DNA from 2 places in the Stenotrophomonas sp. GSD10 genome. Region 1 is predicted to be linked to the other one. Evidence: riboswitches for the same ligand, from Rfam matches in the RefSeq annotation. Region 1 holds a riboswitch; the other holds the start of a gene.

Evidence for each region. Region 1 has a riboswitch for cobalamin ahead of btuB (TonB-dependent vitamin B12 receptor). Riboswitches for the same ligand answer to the same signal wherever they lie in the genome.
Region 2: it holds a riboswitch for cobalamin, as region 1 does, so the genes downstream of both, N4G47_RS20815 (epoxyqueuosine reductase QueH) here and btuB (TonB-dependent vitamin B12 receptor) in region 1, are expected to answer to the same signal.

What each region holds. Positions count from the first base shown of each region.
Region 1 is NZ_JAOCMC010000002.1:161,313-176,092, forward strand. It holds gene N4G47_RS00875 (NAD(P)-dependent oxidoreductase) at 1-203, opposite strand, end outside; gene N4G47_RS00880 (LysR family transcriptional regulator) at 312-1,241, shown strand; partial or broken gene N4G47_RS00885 (class I SAM-dependent methyltransferase) at 1,238-2,028, shown strand; gene gph (phosphoglycolate phosphatase) at 2,094-2,750, shown strand; gene btuB (TonB-dependent vitamin B12 receptor) at 2,874-4,715, opposite strand; cobalamin riboswitch at 4,827-5,048, opposite strand; partial or broken gene N4G47_RS00900 (acyltransferase family protein) at 5,108-5,344, shown strand; gene N4G47_RS00905 (acyltransferase family protein) at 5,440-6,231, shown strand; gene N4G47_RS00910 (histidine phosphatase family protein) at 6,363-6,941, shown strand; gene N4G47_RS00915 (TfoX/Sxy family protein) at 7,033-7,395, opposite strand; gene N4G47_RS00920 (GAF domain-containing protein) at 7,392-7,874, opposite strand; gene bioD (dethiobiotin synthase) at 7,943-8,629, shown strand; gene N4G47_RS00930 (aminotransferase-like domain-containing protein) at 8,681-10,129, opposite strand; gene msrA (peptide-methionine (S)-S-oxide reductase MsrA) at 10,332-11,069, opposite strand; gene N4G47_RS00940 (cytochrome c biogenesis protein DipZ) at 11,084-12,853, opposite strand; gene msrB (peptide-methionine (R)-S-oxide reductase MsrB) at 12,856-13,428, opposite strand; gene N4G47_RS00950 (response regulator transcription factor) at 13,573-14,292, shown strand; gene N4G47_RS00955 (sensor histidine kinase) at 14,289-14,780, shown strand, end outside.
Region 2 is NZ_JAOCMC010000002.1:4,486,379-4,501,158, reverse strand. It holds gene N4G47_RS20845 (acyl-CoA dehydrogenase family protein) at 1-501, opposite strand, end outside; gene N4G47_RS20840 (CoA-acylating methylmalonate-semialdehyde dehydrogenase) at 516-2,021, opposite strand; gene N4G47_RS20835 (helix-turn-helix domain-containing protein) at 2,136-3,503, shown strand; gene N4G47_RS20830 (DUF1028 domain-containing protein) at 3,626-4,270, shown strand; gene N4G47_RS20825 (hypothetical protein) at 4,204-4,578, shown strand; partial or broken gene N4G47_RS20820 (patatin-like phospholipase family protein) at 4,667-6,540, opposite strand; cobalamin riboswitch at 6,672-6,865, shown strand; gene N4G47_RS20815 (epoxyqueuosine reductase QueH) at 7,058-7,729, shown strand; gene pncA (bifunctional nicotinamidase/pyrazinamidase) at 7,785-8,411, shown strand; gene N4G47_RS20805 (NYN domain-containing protein) at 8,588-9,268, shown strand; gene purU (formyltetrahydrofolate deformylase) at 9,383-10,234, opposite strand; gene N4G47_RS20795 (LysR family transcriptional regulator) at 10,349-11,260, shown strand; gene N4G47_RS20790 (NADH:flavin oxidoreductase/NADH oxidase) at 11,264-12,364, opposite strand; gene N4G47_RS20785 (NAD-dependent protein deacetylase) at 12,527-13,333, opposite strand; gene N4G47_RS20780 (acyl-CoA thioesterase) at 13,377-13,781, opposite strand; gene N4G47_RS20775 (LysE family translocator) at 13,873-14,508, shown strand; gene N4G47_RS20770 (ribonucleotide-diphosphate reductase subunit beta) at 14,727-14,780, opposite strand, start outside.

The sequences.
Region 1 (14,780 bases):
GCCAGCACGTCGTGGCCGGCGATGGCGGCCACCAGGGCGTCCTGGTCATCCAGCGAGGCGATCACCGGATGCGCGCCGGCCAGTTCGGCCGGCAGGTCCTGCGCGCTGCGCACGATGACGGTGAGTTGATGGCCGTGGGCCAGCGCGTGGCGGGCGATCTGGCGGCCGATATTGCCGGTGGAACCAACGAGGGCGATCTTCATGGCAGGACTCCGTGGGGCGGTGTGGGGTGGGAATGGGGTCACTCTAGGCCGCTGCAGTCGCTCGAAAAACAGCGTATAACGCGCTTGTTTGTTGCAGGAATCGAGCAGATGGACCGATTGACCGCCATGACCGTGTTCGTCGAGGTGGCCGAGCGCGGCAGCCTCACCGCCGCCGCCGAGGTGCTGGACATGTCGCGGGCGATGGTCACCCGCTACCTGGCCGAGGTCGAGGGTTGGCTGGGCGTGCGCCTGCTGCACCGGACCACGCGCCGGATCAGCCTGACCGGTCCCGGCGAAGCGGCACTGGCGCGCTTCCGGCAGATGCTGGCCATCGGCGAGGAGCTGCAGGGCGAACTGGCCAGCGACGATCCCGAGCCGCACGGCACGCTGCGGGTGACGGCCAGCGTGTCGTTCGGACAGAGTCACCTGGCGCGCGCGGTGGCCGGCTTCGTCGCGCGGCACCCGGCGGCGCGCATCGAGCTGCTGCTGGTCGACCGCACGGTCAACCTGGTGGAGGAACGGGTGGACCTGGCGGTGCGCATCGCCCGCCAGATCGACCCGAGCCTGATCGCGCGACGGCTGGCCACCTGCCGCTCGGTGCTGTGCGCGACCCCCGCCTACCTGCAGTTGCACGGTACTCCCACGGCGCCCGAACATCTGGCCGCGCACAACTGCCTGACCCATCACTACGTGGGCAAGAGCCTGTGGCAGCTGCACCGCGATGGCCGCTCACTCTCGGTGGCGGTGGGCGGCAACATCAGCGCCAACGAGGCGTCGCTGTTGCTGGAAGCGGTGCGTGCCGGCGCCGGCATCGCCATGTTGCCGACCTACCAGGTGGCGCCGCTGCTGCGCAGTGGCGAGCTGATCGAGCTGTTGCCCGAGTTCAGTCTGGACGAGCTGGGCATTCATGCGGTGTACGCATCGCGGCGCCAGCAGCCCGTTATCATGCGGCGATTCCTGGACTTCCTGGCCGAATGCTTCGCCAGCCCGTCCTTCCAGGATCTGGATTGGCGCCCACCGGGCAAGGAGAACGCATGAACCATGGACAGGCCCTGATCGACCACAACCGTGCTGCCTGGGATCGCCAGGCCAGCGAGGTGCGCGAATGGTCGCGCCCCGTGGACAGTGCCACCGTCGCCGCCGCCCGCGAAGGGCGATGGCAGGTGCACCTGACCCGCGCGCGCTGCCGCTGGACTGGCTGGGTGATGTGCGCGGCCGCCGCATCCTGTGCCTGGCCTCTGGCGGCGGCCAGCAGGCGCCGGTACTGGCGGCGGCCGGTGCCGAGGTCACCGTGTTCGACCTTTCCGATGGGCAGCTGGAACAGGACCGTGCGGTGGCCGCGCGCGATGGCCTGCAGCTGCGCACCGTGCAGGGCGACATGCGCGATCTGCACGCCTTCGCCAGCGGCAGCTTCGATGTGGTGTTCCAGCCGATCTCCAATCTGTACGTGCCCGACGTGCGCCCGGTGTGGAACGAGTGCCACCGCGTGCTGGCCCGCGATGGCCTGTTGATGGCCAGCTTCTACAACCCGGTGCTGTTTGTCGGTGCACGCGATCCGCAGCTGGATGCGCAGGGCCTGATCCGGCCGCAGTACGCCATTCCCTACTCGGATCTGGAAGACCTGGCGCCGGCCGAGCGCGAAGCGAAACTGGCCCGTGGCGATGCATTGACCTTCGGCCACAGCCTGACCGAACTGCTCGGCGGCCAGCTCGATGCCGGCTTCGTCATCGATCGCTTCATGGAAGACTGGCAGCCACAGCCACGCTTCCTCATCGATCGCTATCTGCCCACTTTCCTGGCCACGCGCGCGCGCCGCATCGGTTGAGGCCGGTCTGGCAGGAAAACGGGCGGCGTACAATGGACGGCTCCACGTCGTGCAGGTGCCGTCCCTTGTCGTATCCCTATCCGCTGGTTGTGTTCGACCTTGATGGCACGCTGGTGGACAGCGCTGCCGATATCGCTGAAGCGCTGAACCGCACGCTGGAGCAGATCGGCATGGCGCGCGTGCCCGAATCCACCGTGCTGGGCTGGATCGGCGACGGCGTGGGCCGGCTGGTTGAACAGGCCATGCAGGCGGCCGGTCGCAAGGTCGATCTGGCTGCCGTGATGCCGGTGTTCATGGTGCATTACCGCGACTGCCTGCTGCGCAGCCCGCAGCTGTTCGAAGGGGTGACCGGGGCGCTGGCGCAGCTGCGTGCCCGCGACGTGCCGTTGGCAATCTGCACCAACAAGCCCGAAGCCCTGGTGCCGCCACTGCTGCAGCACCTGGGCATCGCCGACGCGTTCGCGCTGGTGCTGGGCGGTGATTCGCTGCCACAGCGCAAGCCCAGCGGCGAGCCGCTGCGCCACATCGCCGCCCATTTCGGGCTGCCGGTGGAGGACTGCCTGATGGTCGGTGACTCGCTCACCGATTTCCGCGCCGCCGAAGATGCCGGCATGCCGATCGCACTGGTGCGCTACGGCTATCCGCGCGGCCTGGATCTGGCCACCGCGCATGCGGTGGCGGTGATCGATGACCTGCGCGAACTGCCGGGGTTGCAGCGTTGATTCAACGGACAACGCCGGTCGTCGGGCGGTAACCCGGGCCAACGCACTGGGTAGTGCCGGCCGCTGGCCGGCACCCCGGAATGCGTTGCCGAAGATCCCGATGTTGCCGGCCAGCGGCCGGCACTACCTCGGCTGGTAGCGCACGCTCAACTGGTACTCGCGGCCGGGCTGGTTGAACCACGCCACCGTCTCGTACCTGCGGTCAAACACGTTGGCCGCGCGCGCCAGCAGCGACCACGACGGCGTCAATGCGTACTCGGCGCGCAGATCCAGCGTGCCGTAGCCGCCGACCTTCACCGTGTTGGCGGCATCGTCATAGCGCTTGCCCGCACCCTGCACGGTCAGCCCGGCGCGGAAATCACCGAAGCGACGGTCGATGTCCAGGCGAGCGGTCTGCTGCGCGCGGCGCGGCAGCCAGTTGTCGAACTGGGCATTGTCAGCGGTGCGGTTGCGCGGGTCGGTGTAGCTCAGCTGCGCGGTGATGTCGAAGCCGGCCAGCAGCGCGCCACCGGTCAGTTCGGCGCCGCGGATGCGCGCCTTCTCCACCTGCTGCATCCGGAACGTCGCGGCATCGTAGGTGATCAGATCGTCGATGCGCGTTTCGTACACGTCCAGGCCCCAGTGCCAGCCCTGGCCCTGCTGCGAAACGCCCAGATTGGCGCTTCTGGACTTCTCCGGATCCAGGGTCGGCACGCCGCTCCATGGGTCGTACAGGTCGCTGAAGGTCGGTGCCTTGAAGGCGGTGCCGTAGCTGGCGTTGAGGCGCAGGCCGTGGCCCAGCTCCATCGCCCAGCCGACGCTGCCGGTGGCGTGGTTGCCGAACTGCTGGTTGTCGTCGTTGCGCGCGCTGGCCTGCAGCTGGTGGCGACCGAAGCGACCCTGGTACTGCACGAACACGCCGGTATTGCGGCGGCTGTCGACGAGGTAACCGGCGCTGCTGCCGTCCAGATTGTCTTCGCTCCAGTCGACGCCGGCGCTCAGCAGCTGGCCTTCGGCCACGCTGAAATCACTCTGCAGCGAAGCGCTGTCACGGTGGGTCTGCGCGCTGCCACGCACATCGAAGGCGCCGAAGTTGTCCGATTCGTTGTCGCTGCGTCCGACGTTGGCGGTGACGGCCACGCGCTCGGACGGGGTGTAGCGCACCTTGCCGGCCAGCACCTGCTGGCGGGTTTCCGAATAGTTGTAGTAGCCGTCGTAATGGTTCTTGCCATCGGCGCGCAGCGCGCTGCCTTCCACGTTCCACTGCTCGTTGAAGGTATAGCCGCCGCGCAGACTCTTGGACAGGTTGCGGTAGCCGTCGCGGTCAGGCTCGTCGGCGAAGCAGCCGGTGAACAGCGTGGCCGAGCCACGGCAGGCATCAATGCCATCGGAATGCTGGTAGGCGATGTCGGCGCCGAACCAGCCGCGCTCGCTGCCGCCGCCGATGCCACCGCTGGCCTCGCGCAGGCCATTGCTGCCGCCACCGAGCTGGAAGTGCGGGGCGAAATCGCCCTGGTTGCGGCGGGTGAAGATCTGGATCACGCCACCGATGGCGTCGGCACCGTACAGGCTCGACTGCGGACCACGGACGATTTCCACGCGCTCGATCTGCGCCAGCGGCAGGTCCTGGTACATGGCCAGACCGAGATCGGCGCTGTTGATGCGCACGCCATCGACCAGCACCACGGTATGGCCCGAGTTGGTGCCGCGCAGGAACAGCGAGCTCTGCTTGCCGAGGCCACCGGCATTGGTCAGGTTGATGCCGGCACGGCCGCGCAGCAGTTCCTGCAGCGAGGTGGCCTGGCTGGATTCGATCTGCGCACGGTCGATCACCTGCGCTGGCGCGATGCTGTCCTGCAGGGCGATCGGGGTGCGGGTGGCGGTGACCAGGATCTGGTCGAGCGCGGTGGTGTTTTCGTTGGCCTGCGCCAGCGCGGGCAGGGCGGCCAGCACGGCCAGGGACAGCATTCGGGACTGCAGCTTCATGGGGGACTCCAGGTGCCACGCACGCCCGCGTGGCGAAGGGGAGAAGCCGTGAAGGCAGGCACGCGCCGATGCCCGCAGGCTGCAGGCATCCGGCGCCATGCCCACCGCATCGCGACCTGAGGCTTCCGGGCCGGTCTCCGGGCTCGCCGCCGGGTGGCGCGAGGCCACCGTCCAGGCGCCTTCCCGTGCGCGCGGCACAGTGGCGTATTGCCTGGAACTGACGTGCTTACCGTTGCGGGGGCAGCGCCGGCATGGCGCGGAATCACGCGTCACCGGCTTCCCGTTTCAACCTGCCGGCCGAAGCCGCAGGTCACCTGGAAGTGCGCGCAGTCTAAGTCATTGCCTGCCGCGGGCGTTAGAGTAGTGGCCTCTTCAGGTTCGTGCGAGTGGCCATGGTTGCGAAGGATCGCCTGCAGTTTCTCGATGCCCTGCGCGGCCTGGCGGCGGTGTACGTGGTGCTGTACCACGTACAGTCGATGCCGGCACCGGCCCTGCCGGTAGCGGCGGCCTGGCTGCCGGCCGTGCACATGGGGGCCACCGGCGTTGCGCTGTTCTTCGTCATCAGTGCGTTTTCCCTGTGTTACACCATGCCCCGGCACCAGGCCAGTGGCCGGCCGCTGCTGAGCTTCTACCTGCATCGATTCCTTCGCATCGCGCCGCTCTTCTATGTGCTGTTGATGTTCTCCCTGTTCCGCGATGGTCGCGGCGACCATGCCGGCCATTCATGGGGGAGATCGCGGCCAACCTGTCCTTCACCTTCAACCTGTTCCCGGGATGGGAAGCGGGCATCGTGTGGGCCAGTTGGGCGGTGGGCGTGGAGATGCTGTTCTACGCCATCTTTCCCGCGCTCTACGTGCTGGTCGGCAAGGCGCGCAGCGCCTGGGCCCTGTTGATCGGGTTGCTGGCGCTGGTGGCGTTGGCCTGGACGGGCGTGCTGGGCCCGAGCCTCCAGGCCTCGCTGGGTGACTACGGTTGGCTGCGCCATGCCCCCGTCTTCGCGATGGGGCTGGTGGGCTTCCATGCCTTTGCTGCATTGGCGCGGTTGCCGGCACCGCGCGCGCGGCGCTGGGCAAAGGGGTTGAACCTGGCGGGTGTGCTGTTGTTGCTGCTGGCCGCGTCCTCAGCCGCGTGGGCTGCCGCCGGCCCCTGGCAGTGGCAGTTGTCGGGGCTGGGCTACCTGTGCCTGCTGCTGGGCTTCTCGCAGTGCCCGCCGCGTTGGCTGGTGAATCGCTTCTCCGCCTGGCTGGGCACGGTGAGCTATTCGCTTTATCTCGGGCATCCGATCGTCATCGCGGTGCTCGGTCCAGTGTTCGCGCGGGTGCTTGCCGTCCAGGGCGGCAGTGTCGGCTACCTGTTGTGCGCGGCGATGACGCTGCTGGTGGTACTGCCGCTGGCTGCACTCGGCCATCGCTTCGTCGAAGCACCGATGATCCGTCTCGGCAAACGGCTGATGTCGCCCGCCACGCCGGTGCGCAGCGCCGTTGCAGGTGGGCAGCCAGAGGGCGGCGCACGCTAGAATGATGCGCCCCGTCGCGGGGCATCCGTTCTGGAAGTGTTGCCGATGATTCTGTTCCAACCGCTACCGATCCCCGCCGCTGGCCTGTCCGAGGCGCTGCCGCGCCGGCAGGTACAGACCGGCCGGCAGCGATGATTCTCGATCTGGTCCGCCACGCGGGCAACGGCCGTGATGAATACCTCGATGGCCGCAGCGATCCGCCGCAGCTGGCGCGCCTGCCGCAGGAACTGGTGGAGGCTTACGCCGGGCAGGAATGGCAGCGGGTGATCAGTTCGCCGCGCCTGCGTTCGCTGCATACGGCGATGGCGCTGGCCACCCCGCGCGGACTGGATGTGGAAGCAGACGAGGAATGGGAGGAGCTGGATTTCGGCGATTGGGACGGGCAGTCGCTGTTCGACCTGCCGGAGGACGCGCTGGCAGCCTTCCACGCCGATCCGCATGCGTTCCCGCCGCCCAACGGTGAAAGCTGGGGCCACTTCGAACGGCGCATCGCGCGCGCGCTCGACCGGCTGCTGGACGAGGAGGAGCCGCTACCGACGCTGGTGGTCAGCCACGGTGGCCCGCTGCGCATGGTGCTGTCGCAGGTCTGCGGTCTGCCGATGTCGCTGTGCTGGGCCTTGCGCATCGACCACGGTACCCGTCTGCGGGTGTGGCTGGAGCGCGGTGAGGTGGGCCTGGTGGGCGAACTGCTGGAGCTGCAGCAGCCGTAACCCTGTTGGTGCTTCGGCCGTCCGTAGAGTCGAGCTTGCTCGACTGCTTTCGGCAGAAGTCGAGCAAGCTCGACTCTACCGGCGCGCGCCGTCAATCCTCGTCGGCGTCGTCCGCTGCGCTGTCCTCAGCGTCACCGTCGTCATCGAAGCGCTGCTCATGCACCGGACCCGAGGCCGGGCCGGCTGCCTTCAGCGGATGCGCGGCGATGCGTGCCTCGTAGTCCTGCACCAGCGCTTGACGCTGCGGCTCGCTCAGTTCCTGCCAGTGGCAGTCCAGCAAGGCCCCTTCCAGCGAGTACAGCAGGTTCAGGCTGGGCTTGAAGCCGGCCCGCTTGACCTTGACGAACGCACCGACCGCACCGATCGCGGCCAGGTCCTCGCGGCTGCGCAGGCCGACCTGGCGCAGCCAGGCTGCACTTTTCGGGCCGATGTTGCGCAGCTTCGGTGCGCTCATCCCAGCGCCTCGACGAACACGCGCGCGATGGCTTCCAGGCCGGCCTGGTCGTCGGCATCGAAGCGGCCGACCTTGGGGCTGTCGATGTCGAACACGCCGATCAGCTCATCGCCGCGCAGCAGCGGCACCACCAGTTCCGAGCGTGAGGCCGAATCGCAGGCGATATGGCCGGGGAAGGCATCGACGTCCTCCACACGCTGGGTTACGCGCTGGCTGGCAGCGGCGCCACACACACCCTTGTCCAGCGGAATGCGCACGCAGGCCGGCAAGCCCTGGAATGGGCCGACCACCAGCTCCTTGCCGTCGTACAGGTAGAAGCCCACCCAGTTCAGGTCGGGCAGGGCGTGGTAGACCAGTGCGGAGAGGTTGGCCGCATTGGCAATGCGGTCGGACTCACCGTAGACCAGGCCACGGGCCTGCTCCAGCAGCTGGGCGTATTGTTCCGGCTTGCTGCCGGTCAGCGAGGCATTGGCGAACATGCATGCAGTCTAGCAAGCGCACCGGGCCGGCGATAATGAACGCTCTGTTGCCCTGTTGGAGCCTGTCGATGCCGTTGCCTGCCACCCTGCCGCCCGCGCTGTTCGTGACCGGCACCGATACCGAGATCGGCAAGACCGCCACCAGCACGGCGCTGCTGCATGCCCTGCGCCGGCGCGGCCTGCGTGCCGTTGGCATGAAGCCGGTGGCCAGCGGCAGCGAAGACCGGGGGCAGGGCCTGCGCAACGAGGATGCGCTGGCGCTGCAGGCGGCCAGCTGGCCGGTACCGGACTATGCCGACCTCAACCCCTATGCGCTGCGGCAGCCGCTGGCCCCGGAACTGGCGGCCGCCGAGGACGGCGTGCAGGTGCAGCTGGCACCGATCGTGGCCGCGTTCGAACGCCTGCGCGCGCAGGCCGACATCGTGGTGGTGGAGGGCGTGGGCGGCTGGCTGGCGCCGGTCTCGGCCACGCTGGATCAGCTCGATCTGGTGCGTGCGCTGCAGCTGCCGGTGCTGCTGGTGGTGGGCATGCGCCTGGGCTGCGTCAACCACGCGCGGCTGACCGCGCAATCGCTGCAGGCCAGCGGCGTGGAATGCCTGGGCTGGATCGGCAATCACATCGACCCGGCCATGCAGCGCCAGGACGAGAACATCGCCACGTTGCAGCAGCGCTTGCCGATGCCGTGCTGGGGCCGCCTGCCGCATCTGCCGGGGGCGGACGGCCAGATCCTGGGCACGCATCTGCTTGACCGTTGAGGGTAGTGCCGGCCGCTGGCCGGCAGTGCAGTTGCCGGCCAGCGACCGGCACTACCGTGTTGCAGCCGCCAGCTCGCACGCCATCGCTCCCAGGCGCTCCACCGCGCCAACGAAGCGCACGTCCAGCGTCTGGCAGCACGACAGGCGCAGGGCATGGCGGTAGCGCGCGCCGCGCGAATACACCTGGCCGGGCATGAACACGATGTCCTCCACCAGCGCACGCTCGAACAGCTCGCGGGTATCGACGCCGGGAAGTTCCAGCCACAGCAGGAAGCCGCCCTGCGGTTCGGTGGCACGGGTGCCGGCCGGGAAGTGCTCGGCCACCAGTTGGCGCAGCCGTCCGACCTGTTCGCGATACAGGCGGCGCATGCGGTGCAGGTGGTGCTCGTAGCTGCCCGCTTCCAGATACGCGGCCACTGCGTCACCCAGCAGCTGCGGTTCGCCGCCGGTGGACTGGAATTTCAGCAGTGCGATGCGCTCGGCGAAGCGGCCGCCATCGAGCCAGCCGATGCGGTAGTCCGGCGCCAGCGTCTTGGAAAAGCCACCGACCACCATCACCCAGCCGTCGCGATCGAAGGCCTTCAGCAGCGGTGCCGGTGGCTCGCAGAACTGCAGCTCGGCATACACCGCATCTTCGATCAGCGGCAGCTGGCGCGCGTTGACCAGTTCGGCCAGGCGCTGCTTGGCGGCCATCGGCATGGTGCAGCCCAACGGGTTGTGCACCGTCGGCATCACCACCAGTGCCGCCAGTGGCGTGTGCTCCAGCAGCGCCTCCAGCGCGTCCACGTCCAGGCCGTGTTGTGGATGGGTCGGCAGTTCGATGGCCTGCAGGCCCAGCGTGGCCAGCAGCGGGTAAAGGTTGAAGTACGACGGCGCTTCGATGCCCACCGCATCACCGGGCTGGGTGACCGCACGCAGTGCCAGCTGCAGGGCCTCCATCGCGCCATGGGTGAGCAGCAGACGCTCGCTGTGGGTGTGCAGGCCCATGCGCGGGCCGCGCCGTACGATCTGCGCCAGCAACCGCGGTGATCCATTCGGGCGTGCGTAGGTCTCCACTGTCTGCTGGCCATGGCGCAGCACCTGCGCGGTGTGCTTGGCCAACTGCGCGCCGGGATAGAACTGGCGACCGCGCGGGCCGGCGAAGGCCAGGTCGATCACACCGGGGCGCCGTTGCGCTTCCAGTACACGGGCCATCAGCACCTGCTGCAGCGGCGCGGTCGGTGCCGAGGGCACATCGCGCAGCGAGCGATCCGGCACTGACAGCCGCGGCGCCACCTCGAAGCCGGCCTTGGGCCGCGGAATCACCAGGCCGGCATCCTCCAGCTGGCGATAGGCGGCGATCACGGTGTTCAGGCTGAGCTGCCGCTGCGATGCCATCTGCCGCAACGACGGCAGGCGGCTGCCTACGGGCAGGCGGCCACCGTGGATGGCCTCGGCCAGTTCATCGGACAGCCGCTGGTAGCGGGGAGGGATCATCGCGCTGCGGTCATCTGTATCCATCGAATGTCCCGTCATCTGGAGCTGTACCCATGATGACGGCGAGCCTAGCATGCTGTTGTCGGCCAGGCCTGATCGGTGCCCGGGCGATACTTTCCATGCGCACGGCTGGATGGCCGTGCGCTTTTTTGTTGTGTAGGTAGTGCCGACCGCTGGCCGGCAATCCCTTTGTCGGGACGGCGGGGTAGCCGGCCAGCGGCCGGCTCTACCGCATCGGCACCAGCACCGCATCGCGCCGGTACAGCGCTGGGAACTGCCTGCCCAACGCCGCCAGCTTGGGCGCGTCGTAATAGCGGATGTAGGCCGCCTGCGGGTAGTTGCTCATGTAGTTCTGGTGGTAGCTCTCGGCCGGGTAGAAGTGCTGGCCGCTGACCAGCTGGGTGACGATCGGTGCGGAATAACTGCCGGCCTGGCCGAGCTGGGCAATGTAGGCACGGCTGGCCGCCTGCTGGCGGGCGTCGTCGCTGAAGATGGCCGAGCGGTACTGGCTGCCGTGGTCCGGGCCCTGCCGGTTGAGCTGGGTCGGGTCATGGGCCACCGCGAAGAACACCTGCATCAGCTGCCCGTAGCTCACCTGGCGCGGGTCGTAGTCGATCTTCACCGCTTCGGCGTGGCCGGTCTGGCCACTGCTGACCCGTTCGTACCGCGCGTTGGCAGCGCTGCCGCCGATATAGCCGGACACCGCATTGCTCACGCCCTTGACGTGCTGGAACACGCCCTGCACGCCCCAGAAGCAGCCGCCGGCAAAGACCACGCTGGCATGAGTGGCGTCATCGCCGAACGCAGCGTCGCCGGTGGGTGCGGGCAGCGCTTTCAGCGATGCCGCCGCCTCGGAAGGGGCCGCCATCGCGCCGTGATCGACCAGCAGCACTGCAGCGATCAGCGCGGTGGCGACCAGCCCGGCAACACCCGCGGCGACGCCCTGTTCAAAGGAGAGTTTCATCATGTCCTCCTGGTTCAACCGAAGGTGAAGGCATAGGCCTGTACGCCCGCATCGAGGAACTCGATCTCGAAGCGGTGCGGGCCGACCGTGCCGCGCTGGCGCACCAGCTGGTACAGCCGGTGTTCGTCGACCACGCCACTGCCGTCGGCGCCGACATCGCTGCCGGCGTCGGTGGCCGGCAGCGGCTTGCCATCGAGCAGCACGCGGAAGCGCACCGGCTTTCCTTCCTGGCTCGGCGCCAGCACCAGGTGCAGGTCGCGCGCATGGAACTGGAAGGCGATACGGCCGCCGGCCTGTTGCAGCTGTGCCGCCTCGTCGGTGACCGTCCAGTGGCCGGACAGCCCCCACTGGTTCAGCGCCAGCGCAGTGGGCAGCGAGTAGTCGAAGGCGGTATCGGCACGCTGTCCACCGGGCGAGGCGAACTGCTCGGCGCGGGCGTGGCCCAGGTAGGTCTCCGGCGAACGCAGGTTGCCCATGTCGGCCTGCGCGGCCACGCCCTTCAGTTCGGCAGCGGCCGGGTCGGCCGGCGGCGGCAGATGGGTCTGGCCGGCCTCGGCCAGCAGGCGGCGGATCACCTGTTCCGAACGCGCGTAGTTGCCTTCACCGAACTGGTGGCCACGGATGTTGCCCTGGGCATCGACGAAGTACTGCGCTGGCCAGTAGCGGTTGTTGAACGCGCGCCAGATCGTGTACTGGTTGTCCAGCGCCACCGGGTACGCGACCTTCAACTGCTCAACCGCCTTCATGACGTTGCGTGGGTCACGTTCGAAAGCGAACTCCGGGGTGTGCACACCGATCACCACCAGGCCGTGGTCGCGGTAGCGCCGCTCCCATTCGTGCACGAACGGCATCGCGCGCAGGCAGTTGATGCAGGAGTACGTCCAGAAATCGACCAGTACTACCTTGCCGCGCAGCTGCTGGGCGCTCAGCGGCGGGCTGTTGAGCCAGCCGGTGGCACCGTCCAGCGCGGGCAGGGTGCCTTCCACCGGCAGCGGTGCATCGGCAGCGGCGTTGGCACCGGCCATCATCATCATCGGCGGTGCCGCCGGCTGCGCGCCGGGCACCGCATCGAGCAGGCCCTGTTCGATGCGCGCCGTGCTGAGCGTGGACAGGCGGGTCAGCAGGCCGGTATCCCAGCCCAGACCGATCGCCACCACCGCCAGCAGCGCGGCCACGCCCAACATCTTGCGCAGCACGTCACCCAGACCGAGGCGCGCCTGCAGGGCGCGGAATACGCGGCCACCCACCCAGACCGCCAGCGCCAACGCGGTGATCGCACCGAGCGCATAGGCCAGCAGCAGCGTGCTGGTGCCGACGCTGGCACCGTGCAGGGCCGCGCCGGTCAGCACCAGGCCAAGGATCGGCCCGGCGCAGGGCGCCCACAGCAGGCCGGTGGCGATGCCGATCAGCAGCGAGGTCCACGCGCCGCCACGGCCGGCGGCATCAGCGGCATCGGCGCGCGCACTCAGCCGCGCACCCACGCGCTGGAACGGCGCCAGCAGATGGTCGGCCAGTCGTGGCCACAACAGTGCCAGCGCGAACAGCGCCATCAGCAGCAGGGCGATCCAGCGTCCGACCTGGTTGGCCTGTGCCACCCACTGGCTGCCCACCGCGGCCAGGCTGGCAACCACGGTGAAGGTCAGTGCCATGCCCAGCAGCAACGGCAGCGTGCTGCGCAGGAAGGGGCGGTCGGCGCGTGCGAACACGAACGGCAGCACCGGCAGGATGCACGGGCTGAGCAGGGTCAGCGCACCGCCCAGGTAGGCAAGCAGCAACAGCAGCATGGTCAGGCTCCGGAAACAGGGGAAGAACCGACCGGCACGCGCCAGCCGTCGGCAGCGCCATCACCGGCGCCGGGAACAAACACCATGGCCACACCGTTCATGCAGTAACGCAGCCCGGTCGGGCGCGGGCCATCGTTGAAAACGTGGCCGAGATGGCCACCACAGCGCCGGCAGTGCACTTCCACCCGCAGCATGCCGAAGGTGACGTCGCGGTCCTCGCCGATTGCGTTGTGCAGCGGTGCCCAGAAGCTGGGCCAGCCGGTACCGCTCTCGAACTTGGTGGAGGAGGAGAACAGCGGCAGCGCGCAGCCGGCGCAGGCGAAGGTGCCCTGCCGGTGTTCCTTGTTGAGCGGGCTGCTCCAGGGCCGTTCGGTGGCCTGCTGGCGCAGCACCGCGTACTGCGCTGGGGTCAGCTGCTGGCGCCATTGCGCATCGCTGTGCATGACCTCGAACTGGCGCACCGGCCGTGCCTCGGCGGCGGCCGGTGCGGCACGGCTGCAGGCGCCCAGTCCGAACAGGCCGGCGGCGGTGGCGACACCGCCCAGGCCCAGCAGATGGCGTCGGGTGAGGGGCATGGCGGACTCCGGGAAGGGGCGACGGGGCCATGCTGCGCTTGCCCGGGTCAACGAATCCTCACGCAGGATTCAATTTTTCGTGAGGTATCGGCGGCCGTCCCGCGCCACAATGCGGGCAGCCTCCCCACTGGCCCTGAGCTGCCGATGTCCACCAAACGCGTGCTGATCGTTGAAGACGATGCCCACATCGCCGACCTGCTGCGCATGCACCTGGGCGATGAAGGCTACGACGTCGCCCACGCCGCCAGCGGCGACGCCGGCCTGCGCCTGCTCGAACAGGACGGACCGTGGGATGCGCTGGTGCTGGACGTGATGCTGCCCGGCGTGGATGGCCTGCAGGTGTGCCAGCGTGCACGCGCGATGGCGCGTTACGTGCCGATCATCATCATCAGTGCGCGCGGCAGCGAGACCCAGCGCATCGTCGGCCTGGAACTGGGTGCGGACGACTATCTGGCCAAGCCGTTTTCGATGCCGGAGCTGGTGGCGCGGGTACGTGCGCTGTTGCGCCGTGCCGAGGCGATGGCGCAGAGCGCACGCATTGATGCCGGTGCGATCGAGCTGGGCGGATTGCAGCTGGACCCGGTGGCACGCACCGCTTCGGTGGATGGCAACGCGCTTGAGCTGACCCCGCGCGAGTTCGACCTGCTGCTGTTCTTCGCGCGCCACCCGGACCAGGTGTTCGCGCGCATGGAGCTGCTCAACCAGGTCTGGGGCTACCAGCACGATGGTTACGAGCACACGGTCAACACCCACATCAATCGGCTGCGCAGCAAGATCGAGCCGGACCCGGCCAACCCGCGGCGGCTGCTGACGGTGTGGGGACGCGGCTACAAGCTGGTCGATCCGGCCGGGGCGGCGGCATGATCAAGCCCAACCTGTGGCAGAAGCTGGCGGCGGTGATCGCCGCGCTGATGCTGATGTGCTGCATGGCGCTGCTGGCCCTGCAGATGCGCGCCAACACGCGCCACGAACAGGAAGTCGTGCAGCGGCTGTCGCTGGGCCTGGCCGAACATATCGCCCAGCGCAGCGAGCTGATGGACACCAGCGGCATGCGCGATGCCGCGGTACGTGCGCTGTTCGGCCAGCTGATGGCGGTCAATCCCAGCGTCGAGGTGTATCTGCTGGACGATCAGGGCCGCATCCTCGGCCACGATGCGCCCAGCGGCCATCTGGTGCGCAACCGGGTGGACGTGGCGCCATTGCGTCGCCTGCTGTCCGGTGCGCCGTTGCCGATCCTTGGCGATGACCCGCGCAGTGCGGACGGGCGCAAGGTGTTCAGTGCCGCGCCGCTGATCGTGCAGGGACGCCAGGCCGGTTACGTGTACGTGGTGCTGGTGGGCGAGCACCGGCAG
Region 2 (14,780 bases), 4.3 Mb from region 1:
TTCGGTGGCACCGGCGCCGGAGATGAAGGCCTTGGCGCCGTTCAGCACGAAATGGTCACCGTCGCGCACGGCGGTGGTCTTCAGCGAGGCCGCATCGGAACCGGCGCCCGGTTCGGTCAGGCAGTACGAGGCCAGCTTGCTACCCGAGGACAGATCGGTGCCCCACGCATCGCGCAGGGCCGGCTGGCCCCACTTGGACACCATCCACGAGGCCATGTTGTGGATGCTGATGTAGGCCGCAGTCGACGGATCGACGTTGGCGAGCTCCTCGATGACGACGGCGGCGTCCAGTCGGCTCAGGCCGCTGCCGCCTACTTCCGGGTCCATGTACAGACCGCAGAAGCCCAGTTCACCGGCCTTGGCGATCGCCTCGCGCGGAAAGATGCCCTCCGCATCCCATCGCGCGGCGTGCGGCGCCAGTTCGGCCTGTGCGAAGTCGCGCGCAGCCTCGCGGTACGCCTGCTGTGCTTCTTCCAGTTCCGTCGTCATCGAGTGGCTCATGGCTGCTCCTGCCGTTACTTCAGGCTGATCGTGGTGTTGACGCCGTGGCTCAGCGTCTCGTCATCGAACCAGCGGGCGGTGACGGTCTTGGTCTGGGTGTAGAACAGCACGACCTGCTTGCCGTACGGGCCCAGGTCGCCCAGCTTGGAGGCGCGCGAACCGGTGAACGAGAACAGCGGCACCGGCACCGGGATCGGCACGTTGATGCCGACCTGGCCGACGTCGATGTCTTCCTGGAACTTGCGTGCGGCCGCGCCGGACTGGGTGAACAGTGCAGTGCCGTTGCCGTTGGGGTTGCTGTTGACCATCGCGATGGCGTCTTCCAGCGTTTCCGCTTCGAGGATGACCAGCACCGGCCCGAAGATTTCTTCCTGGTAGATGCGCATGTCGGTGGTGACACCGGCAAAGATGGTCGGGCCGACGAAGTTGCCCTTCTCGAAGCCATCCACCTGCGGCTTGCGGCCATCGAGCACCAGCTTGGCGCCCTGCTCCACGCCCGAGGCGATCAGGCCTTCCACGCGCTCGCGTGCGCTGCAGGAAATGACCGGGCCGACATCGGTGCCGGACACGGTGCCGCCGCTGACCTTGAGGGTCTTGGCCTTGCTGACCAGGTCCTGCACCCAGTTGCGCGCTTCGCCGACCAGCACCAGGGTGGAGGCGGCCATGCAGCGCTGGCCAGCGGCACCGAAGGCGGCGCCGACCATCGCGTTGAGGGTCTGTTCCTTGTTGGCGTCCGGCAGCACCACGGCGTGGTTCTTGGCGCCCATCATGCACTGCACACGCTTGCCGGCCAGCGAGGCACGGTTGTAGACGTGGGTGCCGACACGGGTCGAACCGACGAACGACACGGCCTTGATGTCCGGGTGGTCGCAGATGGCGTTGACCACTTCTTCGCCGCCGTGGACGACGTTCAGCACGCCCTTGGGAATGCCGGCTTCCAGCGCCAGTTCCACCAGGCGCATGGTCACCATAGGGTCCTGTTCGGACGGCTTGAGGATGAAGGTGTTGCCGGTGGCGATGGCCATCGGGAACATCCACAGCGGGATCATCGCCGGGAAGTTGAACGGGGTGATGCCAGCGCACACGCCCAGCGGCTGCATGATCGTGTAGGTATCCACGCCATTGGCCACGTTGTTGGCCAGTTCGCCCAGCTGCAGGTTGCCGATGGCAGCGGCGTGCTCGACCACTTCCAGGCCGCGGAACACATCGCCTTCGGCGTCGGGCAGGGTCTTGCCCTGTTCGGCGGTGAGGATGTGGGCCAGCTCGCTCATGTTCTCGCGGATCAGCTGCTGGTACTTCAGGAAGATGCGCGCGCGGGTGCCGATCGGGGTCTTGCGCCAGGTCTTGAAGGCTTCCTTGGCAGCAGCGACGGCGGCGTCCACTTCACCGGCGGTGGCGAACGGCACCTGGGCCAGGACGTCCTGGGTGGCCGGATTGACCACGTCCTGCCAGTGGGAGGTGGCCGATTCGATGAACTGGCCATCGATCAGCATGCGGATACGGGGCGCTGCAACAGTCATGACGACAATCCCACGGGCTCGAAAGATGCTTGGCATTATTCACAGCGCCCACCTCGATTTCCGGGCTGAACCCGCTTAATCTGGCCAACACGCCCCACGATTCCTGTTAATTCTGTGAATTATTCAGCTGCCCAGCGACAACTCGGCCTGCGCCTGCTGCGGCTGCGCGAACAGCGCGGCTACAGCCAGGCCGACCTGGCGCGGGCGCTGGGGCTGTCGGCCAGTTATCTGAACCAGATCGAGCGCAACAAACGCCCGCTGACCCCGGCCGTGCAGAAGAAGCTGGGCCAGGTATTGGGCGACGTTTCGCCGCTGTTCGACGAGGATGAGCCCGCCGCGCTGCAGGAAGCGCTGGGCGAGACCCTGCGCGACCTGGGCCTGGCCGACGTCAGTGCCACCGAACTGCGCGCCCTGGCCGGCAACCTGCCGCAGGTCAGCCGCGCCCTGCTGGACCTGCACCGCCGTCATCTGGCGCTGCGCGAGCATGCCGCCGCACTGGAGTTCCAGCTCGGCGAGCCGGGGGCCGGCAGCACCTTGCCAGCCGGCGACCAGGTGCGCGAGTTCTTCAACCGCATGCACAACCACATTCCCGAACTGGACGAGCTGGCCGAACGCCTGTTCGCCGAGTGGGTGTTGTCGCCCGGGCACGTGGCGCCGCGCCTGCGCCAGCTGCTGGCCGACCGCCACGGGGTGCTGGTGGAAGTGGCCGCGCTGCAGGCCGGGCGCGAGAAGCGCCAGTACGACGCCGGCACGCGCCGGCTGTGGTTGCCCGATTATCTGGAACCGGGCCAGCAGGCGTTCCAGATGGCGGCCGAGCTGGCCCTGCACGGCTACCTGCCGCAGATCGATGCGGTGGTGGCGCGTGCCGGTTTCAGCGATGAGGCGCGCATCGCGCAGGCGCGGGTGGGTCTTTCGAACTATTTCGCCGGCGCACTGGTGATGCCGTACATGCGTTTCCTGCGTGCGGCCGAAGCCAGCAACTATGACATCGAGCTGCTGGCGCACCAGTTCGGCGTGGGCTTCGAGGCGGTCTGCCATCGCTTGAGTACGCTGGCACGGCGCAGTGCGCCCGGGCTGCCGTTCTTCTTCATCCGCGTGGACCGCGCGGGCAATGTGTCCAAGCGTCATTCGGCCACCGATTTCCACTTCTCGCAGGTGGGCGGCTCGTGCCCGCTGTGGATCGTGTACGAGGCATTCAACCAGCCTGGGCGCATCCTCACCCAGACCGCGCGCATGCCTGATGGCCGCCGCCATTTCTGGCTGGCGCGGCAGGTCAGCAGCGGGCCGGTCGGCCACGGCCAGCCGCGCAAGACCTTCGCCGTGGCGCTGGGCTGCGACCTGCAGCACGCCGAGCGGCTGGTGTATTCGCTGGGGCTGGATGTGCAGAGCCCGGGCAACTCGGTATCGATCGGCCCGGGCTGCCGCGTGTGCCCGCGCGAGGACTGCATGCAGCGCGCATTCGCGCAGTTGCCGGGGCGTTGATGCCGTTGGGGTCAGATCCCTTTTGCCTGCAAAAGGGATCTGACCCCATGATGGGATGCGCGGGACTAAACCTTTCGTGCGTCGGCTGCATCCCAATCGGGATGCCCGCCCTGGAGACACCCATGTTCCTGCTACGCCCCTGCCTGGCCCTGCTGCTCGCTGCCGTCTGCGCACCGGCGTGGGCGACGTTTTCCATCGTGGCCTGCAACGAGGCCGGCGACTGCGGCGTGGCAGTGGCCACGCACAACCTGGCGGTCGGTGGCGTGGGTGTGCCGTGGGCGCAGGCGAAGGTCGGTGCCGTCGCCAGCCAGTTCGAAACCAACCCGACTTACGGGTCGAAGGGCCTCGCATTGCTGGCCAAGGGCCGCACGCCTGCCCAGGTGCTCAAGCAGCTGCTCGATGAAGACGGCGACTTCGATGGCACCACGCTGGCCGAGCGCCAGGTGGGACTGGTCAGCGCGCGCGGCGGCAATGCGCAGTACACCGGCGCCAGCGCACAACAGGCGGACTGGGCCGGTGCACACGGTGAGGGCATGCTCAGCGTGCAGGGCAACGGCCTGGCCGGGCCGGAGGTGCTGGCCGCCATGCAACGCCGCTTCCAGGCATCACGCGGCGCACTGGCGGCGCGCCTGCTGGCGGCACTTGAAGCCGGCCAGGCGGCGGGGGCCAACGCAGCGGGCAATGGTCGGCGGCGTTGCTGGTGCGCACCCCCGGCGGCGACTGGCAGGACACCGACCTGCGCGTGGACGCCGATCCACGCGCGGTAGCGCGGCTGCGCGAGCTGTACGACATGCGCCTGTCCAACGACGCAATCATCCGTGCCGAGCAACGCTGGGAGAAAGGCGATGTGGCCGGTGCGCGCGCCGCGCTGGCGACGTCGCTGTCGCTGGCACACGGCTGGGACCGCACCTGGGCCCGGGCTGCGCGGCTGGCCATGCGCCAGGGCGATGCCGCGCTGGCACGCGAGTATCTGGCCGGCCTGCGCACGCTCAACCCGGGCTGGGTAAAGCAGGAGCTGGCATTGCCGCTGTATGCGCCGCTGCGGGGTGATGCGGTGGTGGAGGCGTGGCGCTGAGGTACCCCGGGGAGGGTCAGATCCGTTTTCCTGCGGAAAACGGATCTGACCCCGATTGCCCCGAGGCGTGGATCTACCGAGCATCGGCTCAGTAGATCGGCGTCACCTTCATCTGTGGCAGTGGCCGCGGCGCCCCATCGGTGAGGTCGGGGCCAAGGTCGTCCCAGCTGCGGCCCTGTTCGACCATCAGCCCCCACAGCTGCTGTGACCCCAACCGCTTGTCTTCCGAGCCCAGCTTGTACGACGGTGGTGCCGGCACGCCGCTGGCGACCATCGAATAGGCTGCGCGATACGCCAGTACCTGCTGCGCCGGATCATCGGTACGCGCCACTTCCAGCGTGTAGCGCTGGTAGGCCGAGGCCAGGTTGCGCCAGCGGATCCAGTAGTGGTTCTCGAACGAGAACGCACAGAAGCGTGCACCGGCCAGGCTGCCCTTGTCGGCGATGCGGGTCAGCACCTCCTGCGGCATGTCCAGGTTCATTCCCCCTCGTCACCCTGCAGGCTGACGTGCACGATGCGGTCGCGGTAGCCCGGCGCCCGTGCCTGCAGCAGGTCGCGCCAGTTCTGCATGGTCGCCACCACCGCGAACAGGAAGCGGCCCAGTTCGGCGGCGGCCAACGGCGTGGCGATCGACTGGTAGGTGCGCTGCCAGCCGTGACGGTTTTCGGTGGGCAGGAACACCGCATGTTCCAGCGCCTGGCGGCCGCTGCTGCCATGACTCACGTCTTCGGCGTGCTGCGGGTAGACCAGGTTGATGGCAAAGGTCGGCCAGCGCGGCAGCGCGGCATCGAACAGGTGGATCGGGAAGTTGCTGCTGATGCCGCCATCGGAGAACCAGCAGATGCGGAAGGCGGTGATCACCGGGCCGCAGGTCTGCCCGGCACTGGTCAGCCCTTCCATGCTGTCGGCCACGTTGTGCTCCGGGTCGGCCGCCGCGGCCGTCGGCTCGCAGCGTCGCTCGCGGCGCGACGGCTCATGCAACGGCACCGCGCTGATCAACAGCGGGAAGCTCAGGCTCATGCGTGTGGCCACCAGCACCGGCAGCTGCGGGCCCTGCGGCAGGCGGTGATAGTGCCGCCCGTCCACCTCCAGCGGCGGCCCGGCATGGTCCACCAGCCACTGCACCACGCTGGCCGGGAACAGCTGCGCAAACTCCTCGCGCAGGAACCAGAACTGCGCCCCGCCCAGCGGCAGCGTGCGCGGTTCGTTGTGCGAGACACAGGTGGTGATCATCTGCAGGCTGATCGCATGCGGGCTGTCGGGCTCACCGGCGTAGCGCGGCGCGTCATGCAGGTCGGCGAAGGTCAACGGCGCGTCCAGTGCCTTGCCCGACAGCTGCTGCAGGCAGGTGTGCAGCCACTCGGTCAGTGCCGGCCTGGAGCGGTCGCGCCCCAGACCGCTGCACAGGCCCAGCAGGTTGCGCCGCGCCACCCGCGCCACCCGCAGCGCAGCGCCGGCCACACCCGCCCCATACGCGCACAGCAGCGACGGCACCAGCGTGGCCGCCATGCCGCTCCAACCACCGCCCCACCACCCCAGGCCGAGCAGCAGCGCCAGCGAAACCAGCACTTCCAGCGGTGCAATGGTGAACACCGCGATGGCCAGGCACAGCAGCTTGCGCGGCAGGCCGGCATTGCCGGTAAGTACCACCAGCAGCCGGTACGCCGCACGCGCACCGCGTGCAGGCTGGAACAGCCGATAGATGAAGCCGCGCTGCGACAGCTGCGCCGACACCGCCGACAATCCGTTGTAGCCCGCATCATCGGGCAGGCGCTCGCCGGCCTGCTGGCGACGATCGCCGCAGGCCGCCGCCGCCGCCACTGCAGCGGCGATGGCGCCGGCCGAGGTACCGCCGATGCTCTTGAAGCGGTATTCGCGGGCCAGCGCGAGTACTGCATTGGGATACACGATGCCGCTGGTGATGCCGCCCTTCATGACCAGATCGCAATATTTGTCTGCCACACGCCCTCTCCCGTCCGCTGGTGTCCAGTATGGCAAGGGACGCTCTCACAACCTGAGAAGTGAGCCACACCACTGCACGGAATTCGGTCCTTGACCATTGCCGCCAACCGGTCCACCGTGCACACGCCGAAGGTATCCCTGCCCTCGCTCCGGCAAAGGCAGGGATTTGAACGGGAATCCGGTGAAGGCGCCTGGCGCGCCCATTCCGGAGCTGCCCCGCAGCGGTGAATGGAAACGAATCCTGCCAACAGCACTGGGCTCACGCCTGGGAAGCGGCAGGGAGTAGGAGGGCTTCGGCCCGTGTCCATCAGCCCGAAGACCGGCCCCGGCCGGGGGACACGACCGTCCCCTGATTCGACCTGGACTCTCCGCGGGGAGGGTGCCGGGGCTGTCGTTGTCCTGCGCAGGCGGGCAGCGCGGTCGCGCGCGTCCTTTCCACGGTATCCGGTCAGACCCGTTCCCCACGCCCTGAGGCAGGGGCCGTCGCCGTTGCCGGCGGCCCCTGCGGTACCCGACCATGACCGAGCTCCAACGCCCCACCCTGACACTGCCCGCCAACGGCAAGCGCCTGCTGCTGCATTCCTGCTGCGCGCCCTGTTCGGGCGAAGTGATGGAGGCGATCACCGCCTCCGGGATCGACTACGCGATCTTCTTCTACAACCCCAACATCCACCCGGTGAAGGAATACGAGCTGCGCAAGCAGGAGAACATCCGCTTCGCGCAGCAGCACGACATTCCCTTCATCGACTGCGACTACGACACCGACAACTGGTTCAGCCGCGCGCGCGGGATGGAGAACGAACCCGAGCGCGGCATCCGCTGCACGATGTGCTTCGACATGCGCTTCGAGCGCACCGCACTGTATGCACACGAGCACGGCTACGACACCATCAGCTCGTCGCTGGGCATCTCGCGCTGGAAGAACATGGCGCAGATCAACGACTGCGGCATCCGCGCCGCGTCGCGCTACGAAGGCCTGCAGTACTGGGACTACAACTGGCGCAAGGGCGGTGGTGCCAGCCGCATGGTCGAGATCAGCAAGCGCGAGCAGTTCTACCAGCAGGAGTACTGCGGCTGCGTGTATTCGCTGCGCGATGCCAACCGCCATCGCCGTGAAACCGGCCGCGAGCGGATCAAGATCGGCCTGCTGTACTACGGGCAGGACGCTGAGACGCCGCAGGGCGATTGACGTGCGCTCGGGGGCGGCCACGCTGGTCGCCCCTTCAGTTTGTAGTGGATCTGCCATGACTGTCCTGCCCGCCGATGTCGCCCTGCTGGTGATCGACCTGCAGCCGGACTTCATGCCCGGCGGCGCGCTGGCCTGTGACCAGGGCGATGCACTGGTGGCGCCGATCAACGCGCTGCTGGCGCAGCGCCACTACCGCACGGTAGTGGCCACCCAGGACTGGCACCCGGCCGACCATGCCTCGTTCGCCAGCCAGCATCCCGGCCAGCGCCCATTCGAGACCATCCTGCTGCATGCACAGCCGCAGACCCTGTGGCCCGACCACTGCGTGCAGGGCAGCGAAGGCGCCGTGCTGCACCCCGGCGTGGACTGGACCTCGGCCGACCTGATCCTGCGCAAGGGCACGCGCCAACAGGTGGATTCGTACAGTGCCTTCCGCGAAAACCATGGCCCTGACGGAGAGCGCCCGGCCACCGGCCTGGCCGGCTGGCTGCACGAGCGCCGCATCCGCGAGGTGCACGTGTGCGGCCTGGCGCGTGACTACTGCGTGCTATGGAGCGCGCAGGACGCGGTGAAATCCGGCTTCCGGGTGAAGTTCCTGTGGGAGCTGACCCGGCCGGTGACCGAGGCCAACGACGCGATGGTGCGCGAGGCGCTGGGCAAGGCGGGGATTGCGGTGATCTGACCCGCGTGCTGCCCGGCGTGGCCCGGCACTACCTGGTCATCATGTCGCCTCTGCCGCTTGTATGCCCCTGCAGACAGCAACACAATGAACCTCCAGCCCTCCAAGTACGCCCCCTACAGATCGCGGGACGGCCGAACCGAGGGCTTTTTACTGGAAGGAATCGAAAGGGCAAAGGCATGCCAACGGCGATCCTCATCGATGGCGGATACTTCGTTAAGAGATTCCGCCGGATTGAACCTCACAACGCCAGCAACGCTGAACGTGCCGCAGAGGTTGCCTACCGGTGGGCACTTGCGCACCTGACTTCGTCGGGGTGTGAACGACGGGATCTCTACCGCATCTTCTTCTACGACTGCCCACCACTCCGGAAGCGGATGCACAACCCGATCTCGGGCGCCTGCATCGACTATGCACGCTCGCCGGAAGCACACTTCAGGATCAGCCTTCACGAGGCCCTGAAGCAGAAGCGAAAAGTGGCACTGCGTCTTGGCCATCTCGCGGACTCCGGTTCGTGGACAACCGATTCACGAACGCTCGATGCGCTCCTGAAAGGCAAGCGCTCATTCTCCACGCTCCTGCCCGGCGATCTGCACCCTGAAGTCAGGCAGAAGGGCGTTGATATGCGTATTGGTCTGGATATCTCATCGTTGTCGCTGAAGCGGCAGGTTCGCCAGATCATACTGGTGGCGGGCGATGCCGACTTCATACCAGCCGCCAAACTCGCGCGTCGCGAGGGCGTTGATTTCATATTGGACCCGATGTGGTCTTCGATTCCGCCTGGCCTTCTGGAGCACATTGATGGCGTCCGCTCAACGTGCCCCAGGCCTATCTGCAGGAAAGGCGTGGAATGCGAATGAAGCCGCTCCTCTTGGAGAGTGAGAAAACCGCCGGGCATTACCGGTCATCGGTGGTAGTGCCGGCCGCTGGCCGGCAACCCCGGGATAGGTGCCGTTGCTGGCCAGCGGCCGGCACTACCGGAATACGACCGTGCGATGCCCGTTGAGCAGGATGCGGTGCTCCACATGGCGGCGCACCGCACGTGCCAGTACCTGCGACTCGGTATCGCTGCCCAGCCGCACCAGCTCGCGCGGCGCCATCGCATGGTCGACGCGGGCCACGTCCTGTTCGATGATCGGGCCTTCGTCCAGATCCTCGGTCACGTAGTGCGCGGTGGCACCAATGATCTTGACCCCGCGCGCGTGCGCCTGGTGGTACGGCTGCGCGCCCTTGAAGCTGGGCAGGAAGCTGTGGTGGATGTTGATCGCCCGGCCAGCCAATGCGCGGCACAGCGTGGGTGACAGGATCTGCATGTAGCGCGCCAGCACCACCAGATCGATGCGTTCGCGCTCGACCAGATCGATGATCTGCTGCTCCTGCACCGCGCGCGTTTCCGCGTTCACCGGCAGATGATGGAACGGCACCTGGTAGGACGCGGCCAGCGGCGCGAAGTCGGCGTGATTGGACGCCACTGCGGCGATGTCCACCTTCAGCTGGCCACTGTGGGCACGGAACAGCAGATCGTTCAGGCAATGCCCCTGCTTGCTGACCAGCACCAGCAGGCGCGCACGGCGGCGACCGTCGTGCAGTTGCCAATCCATGCCGAACTCGGCCGCCAGCGTGGCCATCGCGGCATGCACGGTGTCCAGCGGCAAGCCGGCGTCGCGGTCGAAATGCACGCGCAGGAAGAAGCGGCCGCTCTCCTCGTCGCCGAACTGCTGGGCGTCGAGGATGTTGCAGCCGTGGTCGAACAGCAGGCCGGACACACGGTAGACGATGCCGGTACGATCGGGGCAGGACAGGGTGAGGATGGAGTCGGGGCGCATCCTGGCAGTGTAGGCCAGCAGGGTGTTGATCGGATCGATGGTCACCGATGCAACCGAAGGGCTTGGTTCTGTCCCAAGCGATACTTGGCCGATCCCATGGCAAGCTGGTAGGTCATGAACCTGTTGCAACTGATCCGCAGCTTCACCCGCACGGCAGAGACCGGCAGCATTGCCGCTGCGGCCCGCACCCTTGGCATCAGCGCCACCGCCGTCGGCCAGAACATCAACCGGCTCGAGGCCCATCTGGGCGTACGGCTGCTGAACCGCAGCACGCGCCAGCTGGCACTCAGCGAGGCCGGTGCGTTGTATCTGGTGCAGGTGCGGCACATCGAAGCCGACCTGGCACGCGCGCAGGCGATGGTCACCTCTGGCGATATCGAACCGGCCGGGCCGCTGCGCATCGCCAGCAGCAGCGCGTTTGGTCGCCATGTACTGGCACCGTTGCTGCCCTCGCTGCAACAGCGCTACCCGCAGCTGCAGCTGGAGCTGCGCCTGAATGACCGCGCCGTACAGCATGGCCCGGAGGCGGTGGATGCCAGCATCCGCATCGGTGCGCAGCTGGAGGACGGCGTGGTCGCACGGCAACTGGCGCGCGTGCCGTTCGTGTTCTGCGCTGCCCCGGCCTACCTGCAGGCGCACGGTACCCCGCAACACCCCGCCGATCTGGGCAGCCATCGCGGCCTGCTGCACCGCTTCCCCACCGATGGCCGGCCGTTGCGCTGGGGCCTGCTGAAGGACGGCCAGCGCGTGGACGCCGCGCTGCCGCCCAGCATGGTCTGCGATGACATCGATGCGCTGGCCGCCCTGGCCACCGCCGGGGCCGGCATCACCCGGCTGGCCGCGTTCGTGGCCGAACCCTATCTGCGTGACGGCCGCCTGCGTGCGGTGTTCGACACCGACAGCGCATGGCGCCCGGAACCGATGGACGTCTACTTCTGCGTCAGCGACCGCCGCGACTTCACCGCCAAGATCCGTGCGCTGTTCGAGCATCTGCAGGCCGGCATGGCGCCGGCCTGGCGGGTGTGAGCCTCAGCGGGTCTTGAACACGCCGCGTGCATCGCGCGGTTCGCAGCGCAGGTACTGCGGCGCCGGTAGCACGCTCTCGCGCAGTGCGGCGGCGGCGTGCCACGGCCAACGCGGGTCGTAGAGAATGCCGCGCGCCAGCGCCACGGCATCGGCATGGCGGTGGCGCAGGATCGACTCGGCCTGCTCCGGCTCGGTGATCATGCCCACGGCGATGACCGGCATGCGCACCTTGGCCTTGATCGCCGCCGCGAACGGCACCTGGTAGCCCGGGCCGACGGTGATCTTCTGGCGCTCATCCAGCCCGCCGCTGGAAACGTGCAGGAAATTGCAGCCGCGTGCGTCCAGCACCTGAGCCAGTGCTTCGCTCTGCACCAGGTCCCAGCCACCTTCGACCCAGTCGCTGGCGGAGAGGCGCACACCCACCGCGACCTTGTCCGACACCGCCGCGCGCACCGCGTCGAACACCTCCACCAGCAGACGCAGGCGGTTCGGCAGCGAGCCACCGTAGCCATCGGTGCGACGGTTGCTCAGCGGCGACAGGAACTGGTGCAGCAGGTAACCGTGCGCGGCATGCAGCTCGATCAGCTCGAAGCCCAGGCGCTCGGCGCGCACCGCGCTGGCGGCGAAGGCGGCGATGACCTCGGCGATGCCGGCCTCGTCCAGTGCCTGCGGTGCCGGATCGGCGGCATGGAACGGCAGCGGCGACGGTGCCACCGTGGGCCAGCCGCGGGCATCGTCGGCCGGCAGCTGGCCACCGCCATCCCACGGGCGCCTCACCGAGGCCTTGCGCCCGGCGTGGCCAAGCTGGATGCCCAGCGGCATCGGCGACCAGCGGCGGACGCTGGCCAGCACCTGCGCCAGAGCGGCCTCGGTGCCGTCGTCCCACAGCCCCAGATCGGCCCAGCTGATGCGGCCGCGTGGTTCGACCGCGGTGGCTTCCAGGATCAGCAGGCCGGCGCCGGACTGCGCCAGGTTGCCCAGATGCATGGCGTGCCAGTCGCTGGCGCGGCCGTCTTCGGCGGAGTACTGGCACATCGGCGCGATGACGATGCGGTTGGACAGGGTGAGGGGGCCGAGCGAGATCGGCGAAAACAGCTGGGTCACGGCAATGCGGGGGCAAGCGGATGGGGAGCGTATTGCACCGCCGCACGGCCTGCGAATCAACCGTGTGGATGGATCGCTGTTTCGCGCGACCTGGCTGAGCCGAGCGTGGGCTCGGCTCTACAGAAACCAACAACCCCTTGTAGAGCCGAGCCCACGCTCGGCTCAGCCCGCCACCCAGCCGGCCAACGCCTCGGCGCAGTCGCGTTCATCCTTGAACTGCAGCAGGTCGTCGGCACGGGTGCGGCCCCGGTTCAGCGCCGCTACCGGCAACCCTGCCCTGGCGGCGGCCTGCACGAAGCGGAAGCCGGAATACACCATCAGCGAGGAGCCCACCACCAGCACGGCGTCAGCCTGTTGCAGGTGGTCGTGCACCGCCGCCACGCGCTCACGCGGCACGTTTTCGCCGAAGAACACCACGTCCGGCTTCAGCACCCCGCCGCAGTGCGGGCACTCGGGCACCACGAAGCGGGAGAAATCGGCCTCCAGATCGGCGTCGCCATCGGGAGCGATGCCGCCCTCCAGGGCATCCCAGCCTGGATTGGCATCCAGCAGCCGCTGCTGGAAATCCTCACGGCTGCTGCGGCGTTCGCAGCCCATGCAGCGCACCAGGTCCAGGCGGCCATGCAGGTCGATCACATTGTGGCTGCCGGCGCGCTGGTGCAGGCCGTCCACGTTCTGGGTCAGCAGCACCTGCAGCTTGCCGCGGGACTCCAGCGCGGCCAGTGCCTGGTGGGTGCCGTTGGGACGGGCCAGGCCGAAGCGCGGCCAGCCCAGCAGGCTGCGCGCCCAGTAGCGCTGGCGGGTGGCCGCCTCGCCCATGAAGGCCTGGTAGGTCACCGGCGGCGTGCGCTTCCACTGGCCGTCGGTGTCGCGGTAATCGGGAATGCCCGAAGCGGTGCTGCAGCCGGCGCCGGTCAGCACGAACAGGCGCTGGGCGCGGTCGATGAAGTCGGTCAGCGGCGGGGTCATGGTCTTCAGGTGGGGGCGTGGGGGCGCCCCCGCAAGCATCGCTTCAGGGCGCAGCGGGCAGACGCGGCACGGCCGTGGGCTGGCCGTCTTCACCCAGCGCGATCATCACGAAGTGGCCGCGGGTACACAGCTGGCGCTCGCCGCTGTGCAGGTCTTCGGCAATCAGCTCCACTTCGACCTTCATCGAGCTGCGGCCGACCTCGACGATACGGCCGATGGTTTCCACCATCTGTCCAATGCGGATCGGCAGTTTGAAGTCGACCTGGTCGCTGCGTGCGGTCACCACGGTGCGGCGGGAATAACGGGCGGCGGCCAGGAACGCGGCCTTGTCCATCCACGCCAGCGCCTGGCCACCGAACAGGGTGCCCATGTGGTTGGTGTGGTTGGGGAAGACGATTTCGGCCATGCGCACTTCGATGGGCGGCACGGTCTCGGGGATCGGGGTCATGGCGGGGATGTCGGTGTGGGGTGCGCCAATTTTAAGCCAGGCCCCGTGCAGGCGGCGCTACACTGCGCCACGCCCACTGCCAGGACTGACCATGCCCGCACCCTCCGACCTTGTGGCCTTCGCCCTCATCTCGCTGGGCATGGTGCTTACACCCGGGCCGAACATGATCTACCTGGTCTCGCGCTCGATCTGCCAGGGCCGCACCGCCGGCCTGATCTCGCTGGGCGGGGTCGCGCTGGGCTTCGTGTTCTACATGCTGTGCGCGGCGCTGGGCATCACCGCCCTGCTGATGACCGTGCCGCTGGCCTACGACACGCTGCGCATCGGCGGTGCGTTGTACCTGCTGTACCTGGCCTGGCAGGCGCTCAAGCCCGGCGGCCGTTCGCCGTTCGCGGTACGTGACCTGCCGCAGGACAGCCCGCGCAGGCTGTTCGCGATGGGCTTTCTGACCAACCTGCTGAACCCGAAGATCGCGGTGATGTACCTGTCGCTGCTGCCGCAGTTCCTGCAGCCGGAAGGCCATGGCAGCGTGCTGATGCAGTCGCTGGTGCTGGGCTTCACCCAGATCGCGGTCAGTGTCAGCGTCAACGCCGTGATCGCGGTGATGGCCGGCAGCATCGCCGGCTTCCTGGCCGCGCGCCCGACCTGGCAGGCGGTGCAGCGCTGGCTGATGGGCACGGTGCTGGCCGGGCTGGCGGTACGCATGGCGGTGGAAGGGCGGCGCTGAGCGTAGCGTCGAGCTTGCTCGACGGCCGTTGAGCCTTTGTAGAGTCGAGCTTGCTCGACTGCATTTCGCGTAAAGCAGTCGAGCAAGCTCGACTCTACAAAGGCCCGCATGCGGGATACCGGACGGTAGAGCCGGGCCATGCCCGGCGAGCGCGTAAGACCACAAAAAACCCCGGCGTTGGCCGGGGTTTTTCGTTGCAACCGGAATGACCGCTTCGATCAGAAGTTCATGTCGAAGGCGACTTCGCCCTGCACGCCGACCTGGTAGGCCGA